DNA from 2 places in the Neobacillus sp. DZ-9 genome. Region 2 is predicted to be linked to the other one. Evidence: a T-box and tRNA genes for the amino acid it is inferred to sense, from the RefSeq annotation. Region 2 holds a T-box; the other holds one or more tRNA genes.

Region 1 (4,423 bases), on a different contig from region 2:
TTCAACAATATAAGTAAAATCATATTCCGTATAAGGAACGGTATTTAACACAAAATATGATAAATTTGAGTTAAATGGGGGATTCAAATGTTAAATGAGAACAATAAACCCGAAAATTCTTCGGACCCGAGCGTTATGGAGCAGCCATTACTATCAACTGGTTCTACTGAAGCAGGTTTTAATTGGAACCCTGACGACAAGGAAAAGGCTCAAAAACCGAGGATTGGTAATACCGTAGTTGGGGATGAAGGGCAGTAGTGTTGACCTTAAAGTTAAAAAAACTATTTACGTATTTAAAAAAAGATATTGAAAGGACAACAAATAATCCATGAAAAATCAACGAATTCCAGAGCATAAATTGAATACAACAAACACGGTGGGGCAGGCAATTGAAAATATAACAAGCAATGATTTAACTGTATCAAATTCAACAGAAAAAATTAATAAACAAAGTACTAATAAAGCTAAATAAGAATGTATGTTCTAATAAATATTTTAGACTCTCTCTTGAACTTGCCTTTGAAACGTGATGTTAATCACAATCAAGAACTGTAGTTTGCACTATAATGATAATAGAAACTACACTTTCAAGGAAAAAGAGGGAATGGTTTATGGCTGTAATATTAGAACAGAAAAAAGTGAATGAGTTGGTAGACCGCTTCTACGAAAAGTTACTAAAGGATTCCTATTATGTAACCATGTTTAATGAAAGAAACGTGGATATTGAATTGCTGAAAAATCGGCAAAGAGTATTTATAAACCGCTTAGTTTCTGATGAGTCTGCACAGGAACAAAGTAAGCAGGAATCACAGGTAAGGGAAAGACATCCGTTCCAAATAGATCCGGAAAGGGCCGAGGTTTGGTTTGGAAAAATGAAAGAGACAATGGATGAAATGGAACTAGATCCTGATGTAAAAGAGCATCTTATTGAAAAAGTAGATGTTTTGTTAAACAAGATAATAAAATGAGCTAATTGAATAGATTAAATTTATTGGACCGGACATATTGTTCGGTCTTTTTATTTTATCGAAAAAAAATAATCCACCCTCGACTCAGGTGGATTACTTTTATTTTTCTATTTATTCATTGGTTAGTTTAACTATATTTATAAATGCTTCTAAAACGATCATATGCTCATGAAATGGCTATAAGCCAGGTTCTGTTCTTCCGTACTGCAATCGGCAGCAAGCCTCGCACTGGAAGTAGCAGTCATGTAACTATCGGCCTATGACCGATTCATCCGTTAGGTTCATTTTCCGCAGGATGATGCCCCTACCTAAATTTGGGTTGCTCGCTCGTGGGGTTTACCCGTTCCACCTTTTCCGTTTCCAGAAAAGCCTCGTCACTGTGGCACTTTCAGGTTATTCTCAGCATATCCCAAAGGACTTAGCATGATTTCACCGCCGTCTGTCAATATCAATATCGACAGCCCACCTTTGCAGATGGCACGAACACTACAGGCATCTCAGCACTGTGCGAGCCTGGACTTTCCTCAGCTCCGTAAAGGAACCGCGACTACTCACCATTTCATGTTTTTCATTCGTTCAGAAGCGACAATGAATACTATATCAGGTTGAATCGGATAAATCTTTAGTTGTTTATTTCCAACTTTTCCAATCAATAAACCCTTATATACTTGTACATATTTAGTATTACCAATATAGTTTTATGGATATACAGGACTTTTGGACTACCAAAATTTACAGCTAGTCCTCAATTCTTATAGATGATATATTTTTGTCATAAGTTCTTCACGGAACTTTGCGATTTAGTTTTTAATAAAGAGAAGTACTGAAGAGGCGCCCCTGCTAAGGGTGTAGGTCGGGTAACCGGCGCGAGGGTTCAAATCCCTTCTTCTCTGCCATAATCATGGCGGCTGTGGCGAAGTGGTTAACGCATCGGATTGTGGTTCCGACATTCGTGGGTTCGATTCCCATCAGCCGCCCCATAATATTTCCCAGTAGCTCAGCGGAAGAGCTATCGGCTGTAAACCGGTCGGTCGTAGGTTCGAGTCCTGCCTGAGGAGTCATAGTCCAACAAGGACACTAAGAACTTGGTCAGGGCGGGAACGCAGCAGCCATAATTAGTGAAATTGTGTGGACTATTACATAGACAGAAAGAGAAAAGGGCTAAACTCTATCTATTTTGAGTTTAGCCCTTTTTATTTGTATAAGAAATTTCCACTTTACCTATGTCCCTTTTTTGAATCAAGAATAATCATAGACGCATCTTGTCCCATGAATATTTTATTTCCTGTATAAAAAGTTTTGAATTTAATATCCCTAAACCCTATTTTAGTCATAATGTCGGTTAGCTCTTCTGGATTAAATCCGTTATGAACAATATCTGAAACTATTTTTTCATTTTTATTAAAATCTACAACCAGCAGATGTCCTCCTTCATCAAGAACATCAAATAATCTTGATAAAACTAATTCAACATCATGAATATGGAGTAGAACCTGAGCCATAAAAATATAGTCGGCATGTAAATTCGATAGACTTTCCTTTTCAATATCAAAGCATAATGTATCTACATTCTGAACATTAAATTCAGTTATTTTTTGGTTTATTTGATTAATCATGTTTTGTGACGTATCCAAAAAAAGCATAGAATTAAACTCGTTTAACAAGTTCATTCCTACAAGACCAGTTCCACACCCAAAATCAATTGCATTCTTACTTTTAGTGTCAACCAAATACTTACGGATGGCATCGGATGATACCTTTGCGATTTGGATTCTTTCAGGAGTATCATATTTATTAGCTATCATTTCAAACTTATCAGTATTTCCCATTATTATCTCTCCAATCAGGCTTATTAAACAAACCTAAACATAAAAAACTTGTCATTATATAGGATACGATTCTGCATATCACAATTCAACTAATTGCTTCTTTAGTTGAATACCCGATCCTATGGCAACGATATATAGGGAAGAAGATACTTTTCCTATAATTAATACATGAAAAAGGACAATCCACAAGGACTGTCCTTTTTTGACGCCTTTATTCTTTAAGCAGGAACCCATTTTGTAATATCGTGTTCCTGATTTTTTCTTGGGAAAGTTCATTCTCATTGTACTCTATTTTTACTTCTCCATCTTCAGTATCTACTAATGCCCTTTCAATGCCATCCATTCCGGATAGAATCGTTTCCAGCGTCTGAATAGACTGAATTTTACCTGCTTCCTTTAAATTAACAGTCATGTCTGCCAATGGGGATCATCCTTCCAGATATTCTACATATTGACTGGATTTATTGCTTTTTTTCATTCACAGCCTTGTTTAGTAATCGGTTATTTTCTAATCCATTTTCGCTAAAAGCGTTGTCGTTATCTAAGCTATTGGTTATACTTGCTTGATCTAAATTAGTATCTTTGTCAGTTGGTTGAATATTTGTTGTTTTCGCCATCTGTCTTCATCCTTCCTATCTTATAATTTTTGCACCTTTTAATTTTGCCTTTTTTGAAGCTAAAAATGTAACAAGTTTGAAAAATTGACTAACTTCCTGTCAGAAAATAGATAAAAGGATTTGGAGTTTTACACACCAGCTGTCATATTGATAGCTTTTTTTATTTGGCTCTGTTAAAGGTAAATGTTGATATTGATAGCGTATTCCGCAGAAAACTCAAGCAAATATACAAAAACACTGTTACTTACAATAGCTGAATTGGAGGAACATTGTAAAAATGGATCCGAGTTTTACTAAATATGTGTTGGTTCACAAGTAAGGAGAACCTTGACAATAAAGATTCCCCTTTAGATTCATTAATTATCAACATTAAAGTTTAACAGAGCATTATATTTTAATGACAGTAGAAACGGACAAGTTTCGACTTGGACGGTGTTTTATAATGGTTATTGTTGGAAGGGAAATGAGAAAAGCCAAAAAGGCATATAGGGAGGTTTTGAAAATGACTATACTGTTTGAGAAGAATGGGAAGGTTTGTACAATTACCATAAATCGGCCGGAGGTTAAAAACGCAGTTGACCGAAAGACAGCTAAAGAGCTTGCGGATGCTTTTCGAGAATTCGAAAAGGATGAAACGTTACGAGTTGCCGTCTTACATGGAACTGGCGGGACCTTTTGTGCTGGAGCTGATTTGAAAGCCCTATCTATAAATGAAGGAAATGAAATGAATATGAACATGTCAAAGGATGGTCCGATGGGTCCCAGCCGAATGCATTTATCAAAACCTGTGATTGCAGCAGTTTCAGGATACGCAGTTGCCGGGGGAATGGAACTTGCAATCTGGTGCGACCTGCGCGTGATGGAACGGGACGCGGTATTTGGTGTGTTTTGCCGTCGCTTTGGTGTTCCGCTTGTGGACGGTGGGACTCAAAGGCTTCCCCGGCTTATTGGAATGAGCCGTGCTCTGGATCTGATTTTAACTGGACGTCCCGTCGAAGCGGAAGAGGCA
Region 2 (4,423 bases):
TTCACTGCCGGAACGTTATAAGACTTTGCAAGTGCATACCTCGCTGAAACTAAGCCGCTATAGCGATAGTCGTAGTTTTGCGGCCATGGCTTGCTTCTGCCAGGAATAAAATTTAAGGCAACATTAGGAAGCGGTGTGCCAGGAGATGCTTTTCCTAACTCTATTGCAGGGCCGTAGACAAGAAGCGGCTTCATTGTGGAAGCGTTTGGCCTAAGGGCACTAGTGGCATGGTTCATCTGTTGTTTGCCATAGTCTCTTCCGCCAACAAAGCTGATAATTTTCCCTGTCTTGTTTTCAATAAGCTCTGCCCCGACTTCCACGGGTTCCATTACTGTTAGCTTTTCACCTGTTTCAGGATCCTTTTTTTCCTGGGATTTATCTGGGCCGTAATATTTGTAATTATCCTTTACCTTTTGCATCGCTTCGTAAATATCTTTGTCGATGGTGGTATGGATTTGGTAACCATTTTGATGTAAAGCATGGTCGGCCATTGTTTGATATTTGTAGTTAAGATTATCATCATTTTTTAAATCTTTGTCTGTATAGCCATCTTTTTTGGCTAAAACGGTTGTTAGCACACCCACAGCACGCTTTTCAATTTCTGTAGGCAGACCTGGGTATTTTTCACTTGGAGTACTAATAGGCTGAATAAAATCTTTAGTAATATCGTAGGAAGATGCTTCTGCATATTGCTTTTGATCGATATAACCGCCATCGAACATCCTTTTTAAAACTGTTTTCATCCGCGTAAGTCCTGGTTGAAGATTGTTCTTGACCGTACCTTCTCTGGTAAAAGGTGTATACCCAAATGGGCTCTGAGGCAATCCAGCGATAAATGCTGCCTGCGGAAGGGTTAATTCACTTGCTTTTTTTCCAAAAATCCCTTTTGCAGCTGCCTCAACTCCAGCAATGTTTCGGCCTGATGAGTTTCTGCCAAAGGTGGATACGTTTAAATAAGCTTCAAGGATTTCTTTTTTATCGAAGAATTTCTCTAAACGAAGGGCAAGTAAAATTTCATTGGCTTTCCTTTGAAAGGAAACCTCATTGGTTAAGAGCTGGTTCTTAATTAATTGTTGTGTTAATGTGCTGCCGCCAGATTGGACGGAAGAATTGGTCACTTCTTGAAAGAGGGCGCGGAAAACTGCCTTTGGCACTACGCCATTATGCTTATAAAAATATTCGTCCTCAGTAGCAACGACTGCATTGACTAGATACTCTGATACTTGATCCAGCTTTACTTCTTCACGTTCAAGATCGGAGCGCATTTTTCCTAAATAAACATTATTAGCAAAATATAATTCCGATGGTTCTGTATAATTATAAATATCTTTTTTCATACTTGCATATGAACGGACAGGTTCGTCCTTTACTAGTGAGGCAAAATAACCAGCTCCAACCCCTGTAGCAAATGAACCTCCAAGGATGACAACTGTTAAAACCAACAGGAATAGGTTCCAAAAAACAGAATATGTAATTCGGGCCCCTTTTACCGCCTTTTTATGGGTTATTAAGTTAAGCATGGATTTTGTTTTTTCCAGCCATGCTTGAATTTTTTCATTCATTAATAGCATCACCTCATCTAAAATCACATACATTATAGCATATTGAAAGTATAAAAACTGACAACGTTCTACATTTTTCTGAAATTTCCATATCGTATTTGACATGGGAAGTAAGATATGGTAAAAATGCAATAAGCTAATTTTATAAAAAGCGTTGAAGGGAACCAATGGTAGTTCTTCTATCCCTGTAAATTAGAGAGTCAGCGGCCGGTGTAAGCTGTCACAAATAGAAGAATGAATTACATCCTCGAGCTTTCTCTGTGAAAAGATCAGTAGCAGAGAACGGTTAAACCGTTATATTTTTTGAGTTGGAGGAATTTTCCTCAAGCTGGGTGGTACCGCGATTATCTCGTCCCTGCAATTTTGCAGGGGCGTTTTTATTTTTGATTGGAGGGATTTAGAATGGATTTATTACAAGATTTAGCGTGGAGAGGGATTATTTATCAGCAAACGGATGAAGAAGGCTTAAAAGATACAGTCAGCAAGGAAAAAATTTCTTTATACTGCGGCGTGGATCCTACTGCAGATAGTATGCATATTGGACACTTACTTCCATTTTTAACGCTCAGAAGATTCCAGCAGCATGGCCACCGTCCCATCGTATTAGTCGGTGGTGCAACAGGGCTAATCGGAGACCCAAGTGGAAAAAGTGAAGAGCGAAAGCTTCTGACTCTCGAAACAGTACAGAGCAATGTCAACGGTATCAAAAAACAATTACAATCCATTTTTGAATTTGAAGGAGAAAATGGCGCCATAATGGTTAACAACTATGACTGGGCCGGATCGATGGATGTCGTAACGTTCTTGCGTGATATTGGTAAGCATATTGGTGTGAATTACATGCTGGCTAAAGACACAATTGCCTCTCGCCTTGAAACAGGAATTTCGTTTACAGAATTTACGTACACAATCTTACAGGCAATGGATTTCCTTCATTTGTACCAGAATCATAATTGTAAATTACAAATAGGCGGCAGCGACCAATGGGGGAACATTACATCTGGTCTCGAACTAATCCGCAAAATCGAGTCGGAAGGCTCTAAGGCATATGGTTTAACCATTCCGCTCGTAACCAAAGCAGATGGAACAAAATTCGGAAAAACAGAAAGCGGTGCAGTCTGGCTTGATCCAGAAAAAACAACTCCATACGAGTTCTACCAATTCTGGATTAACACTGCTGATGCTGATGTAGTGAAGTACTTAAAGATTTTTACGTTCCTTTCTCATGAGGATATTGAACAATTAGAAAAAGCTGTCCAGGAAGAGCCGCATCTTCGTAAAGCTCAAAAGGTTTTGGCGGAAGAAATGACACGCCTCATTCACGGTGATTCTGCATTAGAGCAGGCAATAAAAATTTCTCAGGCTCTGTTTAGCGGCGATGTAAAAAGCTTAACGGCTGCCGAGATTGCACAAGGCTTTAAGGATGTTCCTGCCTATGAGTCAGCAAATGAAGAAAATTTAGTTGATCTTTTGGTTGCTGCGAAGATTTCACCTTCTAAGCGACAGGCTCGCGAAGATATTTCAAATGGAGCAGTTACCGTTAATGGTGAAAAAATAACAGATACTGCTTACGTCCTACAAGATACAGATCGGATTGAAGGGCAGTTTACAATTATCAGAAGAGGCAAAAAGAAATACACACTAATCAATTATTAAGAAAAGTAAAGAAGGACCTTGGTGAATCCAAGGCCCTTTTTTTTCGTCTAAATATATAAGAAGAGAAAATGGGGGTGAAGTAAATGAAATATGTCTTGCATGCATTCTTTATCATTCTCATTGCACTTGTCACATTTTTCGGGCTTGGACCCGTTCTATTTGCGGATGGAGGAGTACGTGAAAGGGTATTAACCTCAATTGTTCTTGTATTAATCTATGCACTACTTGGAATTGGATATTGGATATCCATTAAATTAATCAATAGAAAATAGAAAAAAACCCCGAGCCATAAAAAATGGCCTGGGGTTATTGTTATTAACGAGAGTAGAACTCAACGATAAGAGCTTCGTTAATTTCAGCTGGAAGTTCAGAACGCTCAGGTAAGCGAGTGAAAGTACCTTCTAGCTTGTCAGCATCAAAAGTTAAGAAGTCAGGTACGAAGTTGTTTACTTCAACTGCTTCTTTAACTACATCAAGATTACGTGATTTTTCACGAAGGCTGATAGTTTGACCAGCTGTAACGCGGAATGATGGGATATCAACGCGTGAACCGTTAACTAGGATGTGACCGTGGTTAACTAATTGGCGAGCTGCACGACGTGTACGAGCTAAACCTAAACGGTATACAACGTTGTCAAGACGTGATTCTAAAAGAACCATGAAGTTTTCACCGTGTTTACCAGCTTGTTTGCCAGCTTTGTCAAATAGATTGCGGAATTGACGCTCATTGATTCCGTACATGTGACGAAGCTTTTGCTTTTCTTGTAATTGCAATCCGTATTCAGAAAGCTTTTTGCGTTGGTTTGGACCATGTTGTCCAGGAGCGTAAGGACGCTTTTCTAATTCTTTACCTGTGCCGCTTAGAGAGATTCCAAGACGACGGGATAATTTCCAGCTTGGGCCGGTATAACGAGCCATGAATGACTCCTCCTCTGTGTTTTTATTTTGGTAAAATAAAAACCGTTATGAAACAGCATTAAAGCCATTTTGTTTTCATGCACCTTCGCCCTAGCAGCTAAGGGTTACAAGATGCACCTTCGTAAGGTAGGTACCTTATGAGGAACAAAATGAATCAAATAAAGTTGTTCACATAGGCTGCAATATTTTACACAAAGAGTATTATATATTTTTTATTCATCATAAGTCAAGTTTATTTTTTATCTGTCAGCAAAAGGAACAATAATGAGGTGAAAAAAATTTATAAA

What was found. The T-box of region 2 lies ahead of tyrS (tyrosine--tRNA ligase). A T-box ahead of a tRNA ligase gene usually reads a tRNA of that ligase, here a tRNA-Tyr.
Region 1: it encodes a tRNA-Tyr, which carries the amino acid that the T-box ahead of tyrS (tyrosine--tRNA ligase) is inferred to sense. The anticodon was not compared.

What each region holds. Positions count from the first base shown of each region.
Region 1 is NZ_JCAIOL010000006.1:71,858-76,280, forward strand. Features, by position in the region: gene AC59HZ_RS17820 (hypothetical protein) at 88-258, shown strand; gene AC59HZ_RS17825 (hypothetical protein) at 329-472, shown strand; gene AC59HZ_RS17830 (globin domain-containing protein) at 612-968, shown strand; RNA gene rnpB (RNase P RNA component class B) at 1,144-1,527, opposite strand; tRNA gene AC59HZ_RS17840 (tRNA-Ser) at 1,783-1,864, shown strand; tRNA gene AC59HZ_RS17845 (tRNA-His) at 1,873-1,948, shown strand; tRNA gene AC59HZ_RS17850 (tRNA-Tyr) at 1,956-2,026, shown strand; RNA gene ffs (signal recognition particle sRNA small type) at 2,026-2,111, shown strand; gene AC59HZ_RS17860 (class I SAM-dependent methyltransferase) at 2,186-2,797, opposite strand; gene AC59HZ_RS17865 (heavy-metal-associated domain-containing protein) at 3,009-3,209, opposite strand; gene AC59HZ_RS17870 (hypothetical protein) at 3,259-3,414, opposite strand; gene AC59HZ_RS17875 (crotonase/enoyl-CoA hydratase family protein) at 3,917-4,423, shown strand, end outside.
Region 2 is NZ_JCAIOL010000001.1:92,716-97,138, forward strand. Features, by position in the region: gene AC59HZ_RS00475 (transglycosylase domain-containing protein) at 1-1,562, opposite strand, end outside; T-box leader at 1,708-1,922, shown strand; gene tyrS (tyrosine--tRNA ligase) at 1,965-3,218, shown strand; gene AC59HZ_RS00485 (DUF6954 family protein) at 3,302-3,490, shown strand; gene rpsD (30S ribosomal protein S4) at 3,534-4,136, opposite strand.